Linked DNA regions of Neobacillus sp. PS2-9. The protein of the gene in region 1 binds, or shares a complex with, the protein of each later gene. Links are inferred from orthologs where the notes say so. Each region holds a gene or a part of one and is shown in the gene's direction. Other genes may lie near its edges. The genes, in order: dnaA and sirA.

What was found.
Region 2: the proteins of dnaA (region 1) and sirA are in contact, whole or in part, in a crystal structure (PDB 4TPS), measured with the Bacillus subtilis proteins. The link is inferred for Neobacillus sp. PS2-9 from one-to-one orthologs.

Annotation. Positions count from the first base shown.
Region 1 is NZ_CP133269.1:27,571-37,076, reverse strand. The notes cover bases 230-3,228. They hold dnaA (chromosomal replication initiator protein DnaA), read left to right. Parts: upstream 230-1,055; coding sequence 1,056-2,402; downstream 2,403-3,228. Other genes in these bases: dnaN (DNA polymerase III subunit beta), read left to right, coding at 2,611-3,228; rpmH (50S ribosomal protein L34), read right to left, coding at 230-358. Also shown: rnpA (ribonuclease P protein component), read right to left, coding at 1-28; more of rpmH, read right to left, coding at 224-229; more of dnaN, read left to right, coding at 3,229-3,747; S4 domain-containing protein YaaA, read left to right, coding at 3,900-4,115; DNA replication/repair protein RecF, read left to right, coding at 4,133-5,251; extracellular matrix regulator RemB, read left to right, coding at 5,260-5,508; gyrB (DNA topoisomerase (ATP-hydrolyzing) subunit B), read left to right, coding at 5,583-7,511; gyrA (DNA gyrase subunit A), read left to right, coding at 7,602-9,506. UniProt on the Bacillus subtilis protein: Plays an essential role in the initiation and regulation of chromosomal replication. ATP-DnaA binds to the origin of replication (oriC) to initiate formation of the DNA replication initiation complex once per cell cycle.
Region 2 is NZ_CP133269.1:3,443,470-3,452,793, reverse strand. The notes cover bases 1,459-4,275. They hold sirA (sporulation inhibitor of replication protein SirA), read left to right. Parts: upstream 1,459-2,555; coding sequence 2,556-2,996; downstream 2,997-4,275. Other genes in these bases: RCG25_RS17370 (YneF family protein), read left to right, coding at 3,070-3,285; tkt (transketolase), read left to right, coding at 1,459-2,326. In the rest of the region: RCG25_RS17385 (DUF896 domain-containing protein), read left to right, coding at 1-143; more of tkt, read left to right, coding at 320-1,458; RCG25_RS17360 (GerAB/ArcD/ProY family transporter), read left to right, coding at 5,181-6,293; RCG25_RS17355 (Ger(x)C family spore germination protein), read left to right, coding at 6,268-7,521; RCG25_RS17350 (hypothetical protein), read left to right, coding at 7,523-7,681; RCG25_RS17345 (hypothetical protein), read left to right, coding at 7,768-8,079; RCG25_RS17340 (ABC transporter transmembrane domain-containing protein), read left to right, coding at 8,452-9,324. UniProt on the Bacillus subtilis protein: Inhibits DNA replication initiation during sporulation, preventing overinitiation and thus enforcing diploidy; probably the main regulator of sporulation replication initiation under Spo0A control.

The DNA of each region.
Region 1 (9,506 bases):
TTTTCTTTACTCGAAATTCTTTTTTCATCAATAAACACCTTCAGTCTCTGATTGGCTCAGGTAAGATAGTTCAATTTCTACTATAACCATTCGTAGTATTCAAATATGCTCTATTTTCTAAGCCGAAAAGGACTTTTTTTTGTTAATCGGCGAATTTTCTAATCAAGGGGAAGATCTCTTCCCCCCTTTAATTAGAAAAAAAGACCACTGACTCTTCAGTGGTCTATGCTGATAATACTTTTCTTCCTTTTTGACGACGACGAGCTAGAACCTTACGTCCATTAGCTGAGCTCATACGACTACGGAAACCGTGAACTTTACTATGTTTACGACTATTTGGTTGATATGTTCTTTTCATTATATGACACCTCCCTGAGGAATAGCTGACAATTTTAAACGACAGTCTAACTTATTATAAAGAGGTCAACATAAAATTGTCAACCACTCTCCAACTATTGTTTCCCATTTCCAATTTTTTTCGAATATGAATTATCGATTTTCCAGAAACTATAATTAGAAAAGTGAGGCACACTAGACAAAGTGAATAGTTCTAACCCGAAAATTTAGTTGTGGATATTATTTCGACATTTTTTTCATTATCCACACAACATATTGACAGGTTTTGCACAAATTATCTACTTGTGGACAAATTTTGTGCACACGTTGTTCTGGTTGTGGATAAACTGCGAAAAGGCATTGCACCACAAGCAATTATTTGATATTATATTTGTGTTTTCACTCTGAATAACTTTATCCCCCAAATTAATTATCCACAATTTGTGGATAACATGTGGATAGTTTATCCAAGCACTATGTAAAAACTTGTCCACAAGGGGTGGATATTGTCGAAACTCCACATTTATTCCTTATTATATGTTTTCCACAACCAGTGTTTCGTATATTTATAAATTAATAGGTTGTACAACTTGTATAACCTGTGTTTTTTAACGGAACTTTAGTCAAGTAGATTACAAAAGTACAAGCGGTCGTTTACGAAAGATGAGCCGCAGGAGCTGGACAATAAAGAAAAAAAGACGATTAAGGAGGGATACTAGTTGGAAAATATTGCGGATCTTTGGAATGCTGCCCTAGCCAATATTGAGAAAAAGATAAGCAAGCCTAGCTTTGACACCTGGCTTAAGTCAACAAAGGCCCATTCCCTTCAAGGCAATTTGCTTATCATAACAGCACCCAATGAATTTGCGCGTGATTGGCTGGAAGAGCGTTATTCTCAGTTAATCTCTGGTATTCTCTATGAAATTACCGGAGAAGAGCTATCAGTAAAGTTTATTATTCCGCAAAACCAGAATGAAGCAGAGACAGATGTGCAATTACCGCCAAAAAAGGTGAAAAAAGAGGATGATCACGGTGATTTTCCTCAAGGTATTCTAAATCAAAAATATACATTTGATACATTCGTTATCGGTTCTGGTAACCGTTTCGCCCATGCAGCATCACTTGCGGTAGCTGAGGCGCCAGCAAAAGCATATAATCCGCTATTTATTTATGGGGGCGTAGGATTAGGAAAGACCCACTTAATGCACGCAATTGGCCATTATGTTTTAGATCATAACCCTTCCGCGAAGGTCGTTTATTTATCATCAGAAAAATTTACAAATGAATTCATTAACTCGATTCGTGACAATAAAGCAGAGAATTTTCGCAATAAATATCGAAATGTAGATATTTTACTTATAGATGATATTCAGTTTTTAGCTGGAAAAGAATCAACCCAAGAAGAATTTTTCCATACATTTAATGCATTGCATGAAGAAAGTAAGCAAATTATTATTTCTAGTGACCGGCCGCCAAGAGAGATCCCTACACTAGAGGATCGTTTACGTTCCCGTTTTGAATGGGGCCTAATTACAGATATTACTCCCCCTGATTTAGAAACAAGGATTGCGATTCTTCGTAAGAAAGCAAAAGCGGAAGGATTAGATATTCCCAATGAGGTCATGCTCTATATTGCCAACCAAATTGATTCAAACATTCGTGAATTAGAGGGAGCATTGATTCGAGTAGTTGCCTATTCATCCTTAATTAATAAGGATATAAATGCAGATCTAGCTGCAGAGGCATTAAAGGATATCATTCCAAGCTCTAAACCTAAAGTAATTACGATTCTTGAAATTCAACGGGTCGTTGGGGAATACTTTAGTATTAAACTAGAGGACTTTAAAGCGAAGAAACGGACCAAATCTGTTGCGTTTCCTAGGCAAATTGCCATGTATTTATCCCGCGAATTAACAGACTACTCCTTGCCTAAAATAGGAGAAGAGTTTGGTGGACGCGATCACACAACTGTCATTCATGCACATGAAAAAATCTCAAAGCTGCTTCAGACAGATGCACAAATGCAAAAGCAAATGAAGGAATTACATGATTTATTGAAAGTGTAATTATTTTTTTTGCATTTTCTATTTAATAATGTGAATAACTTCTTACCTGTTGTACACAGTCTGTCCACATGTGGATAGGCTGTGTTTCCATTGTAAAATGTCAGTTATCCACATACTAACAGGCCCTACTAGTACTTCTACTATTTTTTTTAAAAAATAATATTATATGTTACAGCTAAAAAAATATGCCTAAACGGAGGATTTTGATATGAAATTTATAATCCAACGAGACCGCCTTGTTCAAAGTGTGCAAGATGTTATGAAGGCTGTCACAACAAGGACAACCATTCCAATCTTGACCGGGATTAAAATTACTGCGACTGCTGAAGGAGTAACGTTAACAGGTAGTGATTCTGATATTTCAATTGAATCATTCATTCCAAAAGAGGATGCTGGGGATGAAATTGTTGAAATTAAACAAGTAGGATCGATTGTTCTACAAGCCAAGTTTTTTAGCGAAATTGTTAAAAAGCTGCCTACAGACTCAGTTGAAATTGAGGTACTTGGTTCACTTCAAACCGTTATTCGATCTGGAAAATCCGAGTTTAACTTAAATGGTTTAGATGCAGAGGAATACCCTCACCTTCCACAAATTGAGGAAAATAATAAGTTTCATATTGCTACCGATCTTCTAAAAGCGATGATTAGACAAACACATTTTGCAGTGTCCACCTCAGAAACACGCCCCATCTTGACAGGTGTAAACTGGAAGATCGAAAATGAGGAACTAATCTGTATTGCAACAGATAGTCATCGTCTGGCATTAAGAAAAGCAAAAATCGAAACGGAGAATAACGATAGCTATAATGTTGTTATTCCAGGCAAGAGCTTAAATGAATTAAATAAGATTATTGATGACTCCAATGAACTAATAGATATTGTTATTACAGAAAATCAAATATTATTTAAAGCAAAGCACTTACTATTCTTTTCAAGATTGTTAGAAGGAAATTATCCTGATACGTCTAGATTGATTCCAAATGAGAGTAAGACCGATGTAACGGTTAACACGAAGGAATTCCTTCAAGCGATTGATCGTGCTTCCCTATTAGCACGTGAAGGAAGGAATAATGTGGTTAAGTTCTCTACGATTGAGGATGGAATCATTGAGGTTTCCTCCAATACTCCTGAAATAGGAAAAGTTGTAGAAGAGATTCAAAGCTCATCCATTGAGGGAGATGATCTAAAAATCTCCTTTAGCGCGAAATATATGATGGATGCATTAAAAGCATTAGAAGGAACGGATATCAAAGTAAGCTTCACAGGAGCCATGCGCCCCTTCTTAATCCGGCCTCTACATGACGAAAGCATCTTGCAGTTAATCCTACCTGTAAGAACATACTAATCAATAAAAAACTACAGATGGCCGCCAATTAAATGGCGGCTTTCTTTACTTATAAAAAGTAAAATGATTTCTTTTTTTGGTTTTCTTTGTATCCTGATGATTTTTTTAGTAAAATAAAGTATTGAGACCATTTTAGAAATGAGGGTGACAACATGCCTGAAAAAGTAAAGCTGGACACAGAATTTATTACATTAGGTCAATTTTTGAAATTAGCTGATGTAATTCAAACGGGTGGAATGGCAAAATGGTTTTTGAGCGAACATGAAGTAATTATAAATGGTGAACAAGATCAAAGAAGAGGTAGAAAGCTTCGAGCAGGTGACAAAGTCCAAATTGCTGGCTTTGGGGAGTTTGTGGTTACCGACTAGCTAAAGGATGCGTTGCCATGTATATTGAAAAATTAGCCTTAAATAATTATCGAAACTATGAAGAGCTATTCGTGGAATTTGAAAATAAAGTAAATGTTATCTTAGGTGAGAATGCCCAAGGGAAAACAAATGTGATGGAATCCATTTATGTCCTCGCCATGGCAAAATCACACCGGACATCTAATGACAAAGAACTTATTCGCTGGGACCAAGAATATGCTAAAATAGAGGGACGGGTTCAAAAACAACATAGTTCTTTGCCTATGCAGCTAATTATTTCGAAAAAGGGAAAAAAGGCAAAGTGCAACCATATTGAACAGCAAAGATTAAGTCAATATGTGGGCAATTTGAATGTGGTTATGTTTGCACCAGAAGACCTTAATATTGTTAAAGGCAGTCCACAGGTGCGAAGACGGTTTATTGATATGGAGATTGGGCAGGTTTCGCCAATTTATTTACATGATATGAGCCAATATCAAAAAATACTCCAACAACGCAATCATTATTTGAAAATGATGCAAATAAGGAAACAAACGGATCAAACCATGCTTGAAATTTTAACGGAACAATTCATCCAAATGGCAGTGAAAATTGTCACAAAGCGGTTTGAATTCCTCCGTTTACTTGAAAAATGGGCAAAACCAATCCATCAAGGGATTTCAAGGGGGTTAGAGAACCTGGAAATTACCTATAAGCCTTCGGTAGAGGTATTAGAAGAACAAGATTTGTCGAAGATGATAGCATGCTTTGAAGAAAAATTCGCGAAGGTCAGAACGAAGGAAATTGAAAGAGGCACTACCCTTTTTGGGCCTCATCGTGATGATTTATTATTTTTTGTGAACGGAAGAGATGTTCAAACCTTTGGTTCACAGGGACAACAGCGAACAACGGCCCTTTCGGTAAAGCTTGCAGAAATTGAGCTAATCTATTCTGAAATTGGTGAGTACCCTATTTTACTGCTTGATGATGTGTTATCCGAATTGGATGATTACAGACAATCCCATTTACTTAATACCATCCAGGGAAAGGTTCAAACATTTGTGACAACGACAAGTGTGGAAGGGATTGACCACCAAACATTAAAGGAGGCTTCAACCTTTGTTGTTGAGGCTGGAGCGATAAGGAAAGTAAACTGAGGTGAACTATGTATATTCATATCGGGGAAGATCTTAATATTAGGGCTAAGGATATTATTTCTATTTTAGATAAAGAAAGTGCCCATCAATCGTCACTTGTCGAGGAATTCCTAGAGCACCATCAGGAAAAGGTAATTAATTTGTCTAAAAACCCTTATAAGTCAGTTATTATTACCCATGAAAAAGTATACCTATCCCCGATTGCCTCTGGAACTTTAAAGAAACGTTCAAATCAAATGAGTATACATGAATTTTAATATAAACATTCTTTTATTGTTTTAAACAACGAAAATATAGATATATTTTTGTCAGAAGGTGCAGGTGAACTAGTATGACTATCGAACAAAATGCGGTTCAGGAACAAGCATACGGTGCGGATCAAATCCAAGTCCTTGAAGGCCTTGAAGCGGTTAGAAAAAGACCTGGTATGTATATTGGATCAACTAGTGGAAAGGGTCTTCATCATCTAGTATGGGAAATTGTTGATAACAGTATTGATGAGGCACTCGCTGGTTACTGTGATGAGATTAATGTCTTAATTGAAAAAGATAACAGTATTACTGTCAAGGATAATGGCCGTGGAATTCCGGTTGGTATTCAAGAAAAGATGGGCAGACCCGCAGTTGAAGTTATTATGACGGTACTCCATGCCGGCGGTAAATTTGGCGGTGGGGGTTATAAGGTTTCTGGGGGCCTTCATGGTGTTGGTGCTTCAGTTGTTAATGCCCTCTCTACTGAACTTGAGGTATATGTCCACCGTGATGGGAAAATTCACTCGATTAAATTTGAGCGAGGCGCAGTTGTTCAAGAATTAGAGGTTATTGGTACAACTGATCAAACGGGTACAATTACACACTTTAAACCCGATGGAGAGATTTTCACTGAAACATTAGTATATGAATATGACATTCTCGCTACTCGTCTTCGTGAATTAGCCTTCTTAAACAAAGGAATTAAAATCACTATTGAAGATAAGCGTGTTGAAAATAAACAGAATGAATACTACTACGAAGGCGGAATTAAATCGTATGTTGAACATTTAAACCGCACGAAGGAAGTCATTCATGAAGAACCGATATATATTGGCGGGGAACGCGATGGTATTAGTGTGGAAGTTGCCCTTCAGTACAACGAGGGCTACACTGATAGCATTTATTCTTTTGCCAATAATATTCACACCTATGAAGGTGGAACACATGAATCCGGATTTAAAACAGCCTTAACAAGAGTTATCAATGATTATGCAAGGAAAAATAGCCTAATCAAAGAGAATGATACGAACCTATCAGGGGAAGATGTCCGTGAAGGGTTAACAGCGATTGTTTCCATCAAACATCCTGATCCACAATTTGAGGGACAAACAAAGACAAAACTCGGTAATTCAGAAGTTAGGGCTATCACAGATACGGTCTTTGCCGGCCACTTTGAAAAATTCCTCTTAGAAAATCCAACGGTAGCGAAAAAAATCGTTGAAAAAGGTTTGATGGCGGCACGGGCCAGACTTGCAGCTAAGAAAGCTAGGGAATTAACGCGCCGGAAAAGTGCTCTAGAAGTATCGAGCTTACCAGGTAAACTTGCGGACTGCTCTTCAAAAGATCCCTCAGAGAGTGAAATATACATCGTTGAGGGTGATTCTGCGGGAGGTTCAGCGAAGCAAGGACGGGACCGACACTTCCAAGCAATTCTACCCCTAAGAGGTAAAATTCTTAATGTTGAAAAAGCACGTCTTGACAAGATTCTGTCTAACAACGAAGTAAGAGCAATGATCACAGCCATTGGAACTGGAATTGGCGAAGATTTCGACATTTCAAAAGCCCGTTATCATAAAGTTGTAATTATGACAGATGCCGACGTAGATGGTGCGCATATTCGGACACTTATCTTAACCTTCTTTTATCGTTATATGAGAAAAATCTTAGAAGCGGGCTATATTTACATTGCACAGCCACCTCTTTATAAGGTTCAGCAAGGGAAGCGTATAGAGTACGCCTATAATGATAAAGAACTTGATAAGATTTTTGCGGAGTTACCAGCAGCACCGAAGCCAAATATTCAACGTTATAAAGGTTTGGGAGAGATGAATCCAGAACAATTATGGGAAACAACGATGGATCCATCTACTAGAACCATGCTTCAAGTGAGCCTTGAAGATGCGATAGAAGCAGACGAGACATTTGAAATGTTAATGGGCGATAAGGTAGAACCACGCCGTAACTTCATTGAAGCAAATGCGCAATATGTAAAGAATCTAGATATTTAACTAGATATAGATTAAGGGGTAGAGGGATGACCACTATCCTCCTTTTTCTTTTACCTAGCCCTTAGTGTGATCCAATAGGAGGTACAAATTATGGCTGAAACACCAAATTCTCAAATAAAAGAGATTAATATAAGTCAAGAGATGAAATCTTCCTTTCTTGACTATGCGATGAGTGTTATTGTTTCTCGTGCCCTTCCGGATGTCCGTGATGGGTTAAAACCAGTTCATCGCCGTATTCTTTATGCTATGCATGATTTAGGAATGCATTCGGACAAACCATATAAAAAATCTGCTCGTATTGTTGGGGATGTAATCGGTAAGTATCACCCACATGGTGATTCTGCTGTTTATGAAACGATGGTACGTATGGCACAGGATTTCAACTATCGTTATATGCTCGTTGATGGGCATGGTAACTTTGGTTCTGTGGATGGTGACGCTGCAGCAGCTATGCGTTACACAGAATCAAGAATGTCTAAGATATCAATGGAATTATTAAGAGATATAAACAAAGATACTATTGATTATCAAGATAACTATGATGGTGAGGAAAGAGAACCGGTTGTTTTACCAGCTAGGTTTCCAAACCTATTAGTTAATGGAACGACGGGTATTGCGGTAGGTATGGCTACAAATATACCACCACATCAGCTTGGGGAAGTTATCGATGGAGTGTTAGCAATCAGTCATGATCCAGAAATAACTACTCAGGAGTTAATGGAAATTATCCCAGGTCCTGATTTCCCAACAGGCGGAATGATTCTTGGCAGAAGCGGTATTCGGAAGGCTTACGAAACTGGCAGAGGCTCCATAACAATCCGAGCTAAAGTGGAAATTGAACAAAAGTCTAACGGTAAGGAAGTTATCATTGTAAATGAGCTTCCATATCAAGTAAATAAGGCGAAGTTAATTGAGAAAATTGCCGAATTAGCTCGTGATAAAAAAATTGAAGGCATCACTGATCTGCGGGATGAATCTGACCGTAGAGGAATGCGAATCGTCATTGAAGTTCGGAAAGATGCGAATGCAAATGTCCTTTTAAATAATTTATATAAACAAACGGCACTTCAAACCAGCTTCGGAATTAACACGCTAGCACTTGTTGGTGGACAGCCGAAGGTACTGAGCCTAAAGCAATGTTTGGTTCACTATCTGGATCATCAAAGAGTAGTTATTCGAAGAAGAATTGAATTTGAATTACGAAAAGCAGAAGCACGTGCCCATATTTTAGATGGCTTAAGAATTGCTTTAGACAATCTTGATGCGGTTATAAATTTAATTCGAAGTTCACAAACAACGGATATTGCACGTGAAGGTTTAATGACAACCTTTAATCTTTCTGAAAAGCAGGCACAAGCGATCCTTGATATGCGTCTACAACGTTTAACGGGATTAGAAAGAGAAAAGATTGAAGAAGAGTATCAAAACTTAGTGAAGCTAATTGCAGAATTAAAAGCAATTTTAGCGGATGAAGAAAAGGTTCTTGCCATTATCCGTGAGGAATTGACTGAAATTAAAGAGCGCTTCAATGATAAGCGCCGTACCGAGATTGTAACAGGCGGACTTGAGAATATTGAGGATGAAGACTTAATTCCTCGTGAAAATATTGTCATTTCATTAACCCATAATGGTTATATCAAACGTCTACCTGTATCTACATATCGTGCCCAACGACGTGGTGGTCGTGGTATACAAGGCATGGGAACAAATGAAGATGATTTCGTTGAACATTTAATCACCACATCAACGCATGATACAATTCTTTTCTTTACCAACAAAGGTAAGGTATATCGATCAAAAGGGTACGAAATACCTGAATATAGCCGAACAGCTAAAGGAATTCCAATCATTAACTTGCTTGGGATCGAAAAAGGTGAATGGGTAAATGCGATTATTCCTATCGAGGAATTTGTCGATGATTGGTTCCTCTTCTTTACCACAAAAGAAGGGGTGTCTAAACGTTCTCCGTTAACATCATTTGCTAATATCCGTAAT
Region 2 (9,324 bases), 3.4 Mb from region 1 along the record:
AATCTAAACTACGAAGCGAGTATTTAGCAACTTTCCGTTCTAGTATGCTTGATACGTTAACAAATACAAAGTTCATCGACCCGGAAGGTAATGATGTAACACCTGAGAAAATTAAGGTTAGAAAGAAAAATACACTTCATTAATAAATCGGGATACATTTTGTATTCCCTTTTTACATATACAAACAATTAATGTGTCAAAATAAGAAACAAAATGCCTTTTGGCTCTTATTTAAATGCTTTTTGTTGAATTAAAAACATCGGCAATATAATATTAATGATGTATTTAGTATCCTAGTGATTAAGAAAGGATGTAATTCATGTTTAACACTATTGATGATTTATCTGTTACTTCAATCCGAACGCTTTCCATTGACGCTATCGAGAAAGCAAACTCTGGCCATCCTGGTATGCCGATGGGTGCGGCTCCAATGACTTATACATTATGGACACGATTCATGAATCATAACCCAAAAAACCCTAAATGGTTTAACCGTGACCGATTTGTTTTATCTGCAGGTCATGGTTCAGCATTGTTATACAGCATGCTTCATTTATCCGGTTACAGTTTATCAATGGATGATCTAAAACAATTCCGTCAGTGGGGTAGTAAGACACCTGGACATCCAGAATATGGTCATACTGAAGGTGTAGAAGCAACAACAGGTCCACTTGGTCAGGGAATTGCTATGGCAGTGGGTATGGCAATGGCGGAGCGCCATGTAGCAGGTGTTTATAATAAAGAAAATTATGAATTAGTCAACCACTTTACATATAGTATTTGCGGTGATGGGGATTTAATGGAAGGTGTATCAGCTGAGGCTGCCTCTCTTGCTGGTCACTTAAAGTTAGGTCGATTGGTTGTTCTTTATGATTCTAATGATATTTCCCTTGATGGTGACTTAGATAAATCATTCTCTGAGAGTGTTAAGGACCGTTTCCTTTCATACGGATGGCAATATCTTCGTGTAGAAGATGGTAATAACCTTGAGGAAATTGCAAAAGCACTTGAAGAAGCAAGAAATGATTTAGACCGTCCAACGATGATTGAAGTAAGAACGGTCATTGGTTATGGCTCACCAAACCGCGCCGGTACTTCTGGTGTTCATGGATCACCACTGGGTGCTAATGAGTTAAAGCTTACTAAAGAGGCTTATAAATGGACTTTTGAAGAAGATTTCCATGTTCCACAGGAAGTATATGAAAACTTCCAAAAGCTTATCGTTGAAACTGGCGAGAAAAAGGAAAAAGAATGGAACGATCTTTTTGCAAAATATAAGACAGAATATCCTGAACTAGCTGCTCAATTGGAGCAGGCATTAAACAATGAATTACCTGCTGGTTGGGACAAGGATATCCCTGTTTACAGTGAAGGAAAGAGCTTAGCAAGCCGTGCATCTTCTGGAGAGGTGTTAAATGCGATTGCGAAAAACCTTCCTATCTTCATTGGTGGTTCCGCAGACCTTGCAGGATCTAACAAAACGATGATTAAAGGATCAAAAGATTATATGCCAGGTTCCTATGAGGGCCGTAATTTCTGGTTCGGTGTCCGTGAATTTGCAATGGGTGCTGCAATGAACGGTATAACTCTTCATGGTGGCGTAAAAGTATTTGGTGGAACATTCTTCGTTTTCTCTGATTACTTACGTCCAGCTATTCGTTTAGCTGCATTAATGGGTCTACCTGTAACCTATGTATTTACTCATGACAGTATTGCGGTTGGTGAAGATGGACCAACACACGAACCAGTTGAACAGCTTGCAGCATTACGTGCTATGCCAGGATTATCCATCATTCGTCCAGCAGATGGAAACGAAACAGCTGCAGCATGGAAGTTAGCTGTTGAATCCACAAATAAGCCAACTGCACTTGTTCTAACTCGTCAAGATCTGCCTACATTAAAAGGTACAGATACAAATGCATACGATGGAGTTTCTAAAGGTGCCTATGTAGTTTCTCCATCTGAAAGAGAAACGCCAGATGCTTTATTATTGGCAACTGGTTCTGAAGTAAGCCTTGCTGTTGAAGCTCAAAAGGCTTTAGCTGGTGATGGAATTCATGTTTCTGTAGTAAGCATGCCTTCTTGGGATCGTTTTGAACAGCAATCTCAGGAATACAAAGATTCCGTTCTTCCAAAGAACGTGAAAAAACGTCTTGGTATAGAAGTAGGTTCATCTTTTGGATGGCACAAATATACTGGTGACGAAGGCGATGTACTGGCAATCGATATGTTCGGAGCTTCTGCACCAGGTGAAAAGATTATGGAAGAATACGGCTTTACAGTAAGCAATGTTGTTGCCCGTGTGAAGGCATTGTTACAAAAATAAACAACAAATGTTAGGGACAGCTTTTAGCTGTTCCTTTTTTTGTGACAATTTTTCGAAAAATATCCTTTTCTGAAGGAAAGTTCATATTTTCTATCGAATTCATAGTAGATTTGTTAAGAAATCTGTTAATCGACAAAAGTAGTGGAAGTTTTTGCCGCAGTAAGACAAATGATTCGTTTGTGTTTTTTTATAATAGAAAAAAGGGGAATCAACGAAGGAGAGAACCGTAGTGAGAAAATATCAGCTATATTTAATAGAAGATGAATTTGCGGCCCATTACTTCGGAAGAGAGCGACTATTTTTTCAGCTTTTTCAGGAACATCAACATGCAGTTGGCGAGCTAAAATTTATAACTAAAAAACAAATTTCATATATCACAAAAAGAGTAGAAGTCTTAAAAATTCACCAGTTAATTCAGAAGCAACTTGGAAAAATTAAGGGGTTTAAGGCTGACCATGGTGCATACACCATTGAATTGAGCGGAAAACTAAGTACGGCAAAGGTTGAAGTCTTTCAGGACTTGATTACTGTTGAAGCACAAGGAAGCTATGAAGCGGAAACAGCTTTTTTTGAAGTGCTTAGAAAATGTGAATCATCCTTCTTAGCTATTGACCTTGAACATCAACGATATGGCTGGTTAAAGCCAATTAAAGAAAGAAAATTTATCTAATTGAAACGAGATATTGTCTTATCTCGTTTTATTTAGTACACTGTATGATAGACAACATGAAGGAGGAAGTTTAATGGGTATGTACATTCTAGTAGGTATACTAGCATTAGTAGCTGGTGTAGCACTAGGATTTTTCATTGCTCGGAAATATATGATGAGCTATTTAAAGAAAAATCCGCCAATTAATGAGCAAATGTTAAAAATGATGATGATGCAAATGGGTATGAAGCCTTCACAAAAGAAGATCAACCAAATGATGTCAGCTATGAACAAGCAACAATCTAAATAATTGGACAAGCACATCTATCATATACATTGACCAAAATAATTAAGAGAAACGACCTACAGGTCGTTTCTTTTTTTTATTTCGTAGGCTGTGTTTAAAGAACAGAGTTGATTTTTTATACCTGTTGATTGGAGCGGAAGGCTCGAAGACTCCTGTGGGAGTACGGTTCAGGGGAGACCCCGCAGGCGTAAGCGCCGAGGAGGCTCGCCGAAACGCCCACGGAAAGCGAAGAGCCTGGAGCGGAAATCAACAGGCAATTTTAATAGAGCCATTTTCTAAAAAAGGGAATGAAACTAGTTTGTTTTGAGAACCTTAAAAACAAAAAGGCTAGTAGTGGAGTGGTTAATCTGTTAAAGCAATTAAAGAACAAAATGAAACAAATCACCCAACAACAAGAGAGTAAAGAAGAAAATGTCCACTCTGATGAGCTTATACGTTTAAAACAGTGCAATATATTTAAAGAACTTGTCAATAACAACGAAGCAATCGCTAAAATTTATAAATTACATAAGAATCGGGATATAAGTATCAGAAACTTAACAATCGGAGGATCGGGAGTAAAAGCATGTATTGTATTTCTAACTCCGATCGTTAATGCAGAAATAATAGAAAGATCAATCATTGAGCCATTACTAACAAACATAGATAGAAATAAAGAAATCGAAATGCTCATTGTAAACCAATCTATTAAGAAAATTTCTACCTTTAAAGAAGTTCTTTTAGAAGTTAATAAAGGGAATACGGTCTTATTTATCGATAACTGTTCGATCGCTTTTTCAATGGAAACCGCACAGGTTAAAGCTAGAAATATTGAAAAAGCAGAGACTGAAGTCATCTTAAAAGGGCCAAAAGAGGATTTTACTGAGAATGTTGCTGATAACATCTCATTAATTCGTAAAAAGTTTAGAACGTAAAGTCTAATAAATGAGTCAATAACCGTTTCAAAGAAAAATAACGATGAGGTATATATTCTTTATTTAGAAGATGTAGTAAATGAAGAATTATTAGAAAATGTAAAAAAAAGTTTACAGTCATTTGAAGTAGATGTAATTCAAAACATTGGAATTTTAGAGCAATATATTGAGGATAGAGAAAAATCAATATTCCCAACCACCCTTTATACTGAAAAACCTGATAGGGCAGCATCATTTATTCAAGATGGATATATCGTTTTACTGATGCATAGCTCTCCAGCATGTTTAGTCCTACCCGCAACCTTTTGGGCCTTTTTTCATACACCAGATGAACATTATTTGCGATTTTTATTTGGGAATTTTACGAGAGCATTACGGGGAATGGCCATATTTATCGCCTTATTTACATCTGCCATTTATATTTCCATTACTAACTATCATGCGCAGATGATTCCGCCTGATCTGTTGCTGGCCATATCGTCGACTAGGGAAAGAGTACCATTCCCAGCTTTCATTGAGATTTTAATTATGGAAATTGCTTTTGAATTAATTCGTGAAGCCGGTTTGAGGGTACCGAATCCAATTGGGCCAACCATTGGAATTGTGGGTGCGCTAATCCTTGGCCAGGCAGCTGTAGAGGCAAATGTAATTAGTCCTCTAGTCATTATAGTTGTTGCATTAAGTGGTCTATCATCGTTTGCAGTCAGCGATATCAGTTTTAATTTTGCCATTCGTATTATAAGATTTATCTTTATTATTGCTGCTGGGATTCTAGGCATATATGGAATGGTCGTCATATTTGTAATGGGATTATCTTATATGGTTTCTATTAGGAGCTTTGGGGTTCCATATTTAGCCCCCATGACCCCAAGATATAAAGCCTCTCAAGATACGGTATTTAGAAAAATTCTACAAAATGAAAGATGGAGACCGGGATTTTTAAGACCAAAGGATTTAGAAAAAAAGGGAGATACAACGTAAATTATGAATAATTCGACTAGCACTGTTGGAATTAGAGAATATGTGGCTACGATGTTATTAATTATTGGAGTCAAGCTATCTGATAGCACTCCAGCTCTTTACTTCGATAGCTTAAAAAGTGCTGCATGGATGGGACCTTTAATAGGAGGAATCATCACGACAATCCCACTATATTTCTTTATTAAAGTATTATCCCTTTATGAATCCAAAAACCTGCATGACTTAAATATCTTACTATTTGGTAAGTACATTGGGTTTCTGTTTTCCTTTATCTTTTGGGTCTATGGTTCCATAGTCATATCAGTTGATACAAGGAGCTATGTAGATATTATTGCCACTCTTTATTTTGTAAAGACCCCAACAATAGTTATCTTCATTGCTTTAATGGTTGCATGTGCTTACACTGCTAAAAAAGGAATACAAAATCTGACTTCAATGTCATGGATTATACTTTCTTACGTAAAAATCACACTGTTCCTTGCGTTATTATTAACCCTTAAAGATGCTAATACATTCGCCATTTTTCCGTTATGGGGACCGGGTATCAAAAAGGTAGTCACTGAAAGTGCTTTTAAAACCTCACTTTACGGTGATTTTTTATTTATGGGATTAATTTTTCCTTTCTTCACATCCAAAAAAGTATTCTCTAAAGGCTCGTGGCTTGCCTTAACTTTTTTAACGGTTGAAATGACTATTGCATTTGTCCTTTATCTTTTTATGTTCGATTACGGCCCTGCAAGTTTGTTAACTTATCCATTCCATGAAGTAATCCGTTATATCTCCATTGGCGATTTTCTTACCAGTCTTGATACCTTCTTTTTCCCGTTTTGGCTGGTCGCCAGCTTAATGAGATTTTCTATTTATTTATACTTAAACGCACTTCTGTTAGGGAATCTATTCAAAATAAAACAGTTTGAATATTTAATTCCAATTTTAGCGAGTGTTTTTTTAATCTTGGGGATGATCCCAGAAACACCATCGTTTACGATTTTTAAATTAAGAGACCCCTTATATGAACTTTTTTCACCGGTATTTATTGTATTTCCTCTCCTTCTCTGGGGGATGGCAAAGCTGAAGGGTGATTTTAAAAATGAACCTAAAAAAAATAATGCTTAGGATGACCATATATATCTGTATGATTCTCTTACTTTGCGGCTGCTGGGATAAAAAGGAGTTAGAAGAGAGGGCTTATGTTATAGGATTAGGATTGGCTAAGAACCACGAATCGAATAAGATTGATATCACATTTTTAATTGCTAACCCAGAGGTGGGAAGTCAGCAAAGTGGTTCCGGTTCAAAAGAACCTGCACGAGAAATAATTACGATTACAGCGAATGATTTTATCACAGCACGTAATACAGCTAATGCGATTGTTGCAAGGGAACTTACCTATGACTTATTACGAGTCTTTGTTGTTTCTGAACAATTAGCGGGTGATAAGGACTTTATTCGGTATATTTACGATGCGACAAAAGATAGAGAAATCAAGAGGGATGCGTATTTAATCGTTTCGAAAGAAGATCCTAGAGTCTTTTTTACCAATAATAAGCCTAAGTTAGAAACAAGACCACATAAATATTTTCAATTTATGATAACCAGAGGAATCGAAACTGGACTGATTCCGGATTCAGATCTCCATCGATTTTTTAGGGTAACAGAAAGTGATGATGATTTATTTCTAGCCATGTATGCAACCACAAAATTAGAAAAAGGAGGAAAGCGAGGGAATGAAGACGAGTATCTTGCAGGACAAATAGATACCGAAGGAACTTCCAATCAAACACAATTCATTGGAGCGGCTGTATTTAAAGAAGGAAAGATGATTGGTAAAATTACGGGGCAAGAAACAAGAATATCCGTTCTTTTAGATGATACAGCTGAGTTAAACGACGTATTGACAACGTATCCTGACCCATTTAATAAACAACTAAGAGTAGCGGCCCGAGTCATCAAGAAACAAAATAACGAAATTAACATTGATATTAAACATGGTCCTCCAAAAATCAATGTTACTTTACCACTAACCATTGAGATTTTATCTGACCCTAGTATGGTTAACTATGGAGCACATGAGGATAAGAAAAATATCTTAAAAAAACACTTAGAAAATGTGATTTCAAAAAAAATAGAAGCTTTTGTTAATAAAACTCAAACCGAGTTTAAAGGAGAACCATTTACGTGGTCTGCTGAGGTAAGGAAACAGTTTAAAACAATCCCAGAATATAAGAAGTATAATTGGATGAAGGTATACCCTGATGCTAGAGTAGATATTAAGGCAGATATTACATTAGGTGAATTTGGTAAGCAGGAAAAGGTGCCAAATTTAGAAGAGTTGAGGGATTAATATGAAGATCGCATTATGGTTCATAATTATCCTAATGGTAAGTTATAGCGTAGCTTTCTCCATTTCTTTATGGAAAGATAAAAATAAAAGCGGTGCAATTGTCATCATGGCATTTGCCTTATTTATCTTAATCGCCCCATACTTTGTTTTAATGAAATAAAAGGTTCACTAAATGTTTAAAAAATTAGCAGGAACCACCTACAATCATGTCTAACTATTTAGTTAGGTAGTGGAGGTGGAGCAGCTTTGAGTCAGAAAGTCATTGAAGGTTTAGATAACGTGGTTGTTGGGAAAAATGAATGCTTATTTTGTGAAAATGATATTCAATATGTAGCGATTGTAAGAGGAGATAACGATTTAGAGGAATTAAAAAAACAGTATCCTTTTTGTGAATTAACTGATCAAGTATTACCTTTAAACAAGAAGGTGGTAAATAATGTCCTTAATAAGGAAACACAACAAATCGTTGATCTCGAAGTAATCGTTCGATGTCCAAAATGTAATGCCAACAACAGATTTACCAGTTATCTAAAGTTAAGAAAATGGGTAAAAGAATAATTCTTATTTTAGCAATTCCTTTTGGGATTGCTTTTTTTACGGTAAATACAAATTTACAAAATGTTTATTATTTTATAAATATTTGATAAAATAGAAACCTCGGGAATAAACTTCGTTTCCCGTAATATCACTTTCTATTTATGGCTCTGTTAAACTTGTCTGTTGATTACTGCTCCAGGCGCTTCGCTTTCCGTGGGCGTTTCGGCGAGCCTCCTCGGCGCTTGCGCCTGCGGGGTCTCCCCTGAACCGTACTCCCACAGGAGTCTTCGCGCCTTCCGCTCCAATCAACAGTGTATAAAAATCAACAATGTTCTTTAACAAAGCCTTATTTATAGAAGGTGATTTACTTTTAAGGGTTTTGGGGGCGGTTGAATGAAAGTATTTTTAAATTTAGGCTGGTTTTTTAGACAAGAGAAGAAATCGTACATCTCAGGAATTATCTTATTAATGCTTGTCGCAGTACTGCAATTAGTGCCGCCAAAAATTATTGGAATTGTAGCTGATCATATCAATGAGGGGACAATGACAAAAGGGATCCTTGTTCAGTGGGTGCTGGTCCTTGTCGCGGTAGGGGTCTCGATGTATGTCTTACGTTATTACTGGAGAATTAGAATTTTCGGTTCAGCGGTCAAACTAAGTAAAATCTTAAGAAATCGTTTGTATCAGCATTTTACCAGAATGTCTCCGTCTTTTTATCAAAAAAACCGCATTGGTGATCTTATGGCGCATGCAACGAATGATCTTTCAGCTATCCAGCAAACGGCAGGAGCGGGGGTGCTGACTTTGGTCGATTCCCTTTCAACTGGAGGCTTTGTTATTATTGCCATGGCCTTTACAATCAGCTGGAAATTAACCTTAATCTGTTTACTTCCCATGCCCTTCATGGTGATGTTAACTAGCTGGTTTGGTTCGATGTTACATAAAAGTTTTTATAAAGCTCAAGAAGCTTTCTCTTCCTTAAACGATAAAACACAGGAAAGCATCACTGGGATCAAAGTTATTAAGACGTTTGGCCAGGAAAAGGAAGATATTGAGGATTTTCGCAAGCAATCAGAAGATGTAGTGCAAAAGAATATTGTTGTGGCCAAGATTGATTCACTCTATGACCCTACTATTAGCATTATTGTCGGTATTTCCTTCTTCCTCTCGATTGCCTTTGGGGCGAAGTATGTTCTAAATGGAGAGTTAACGATTGGAGAATTAATTTCTTTTACTACATACCTGGGACTATTGGTATGGCCCATG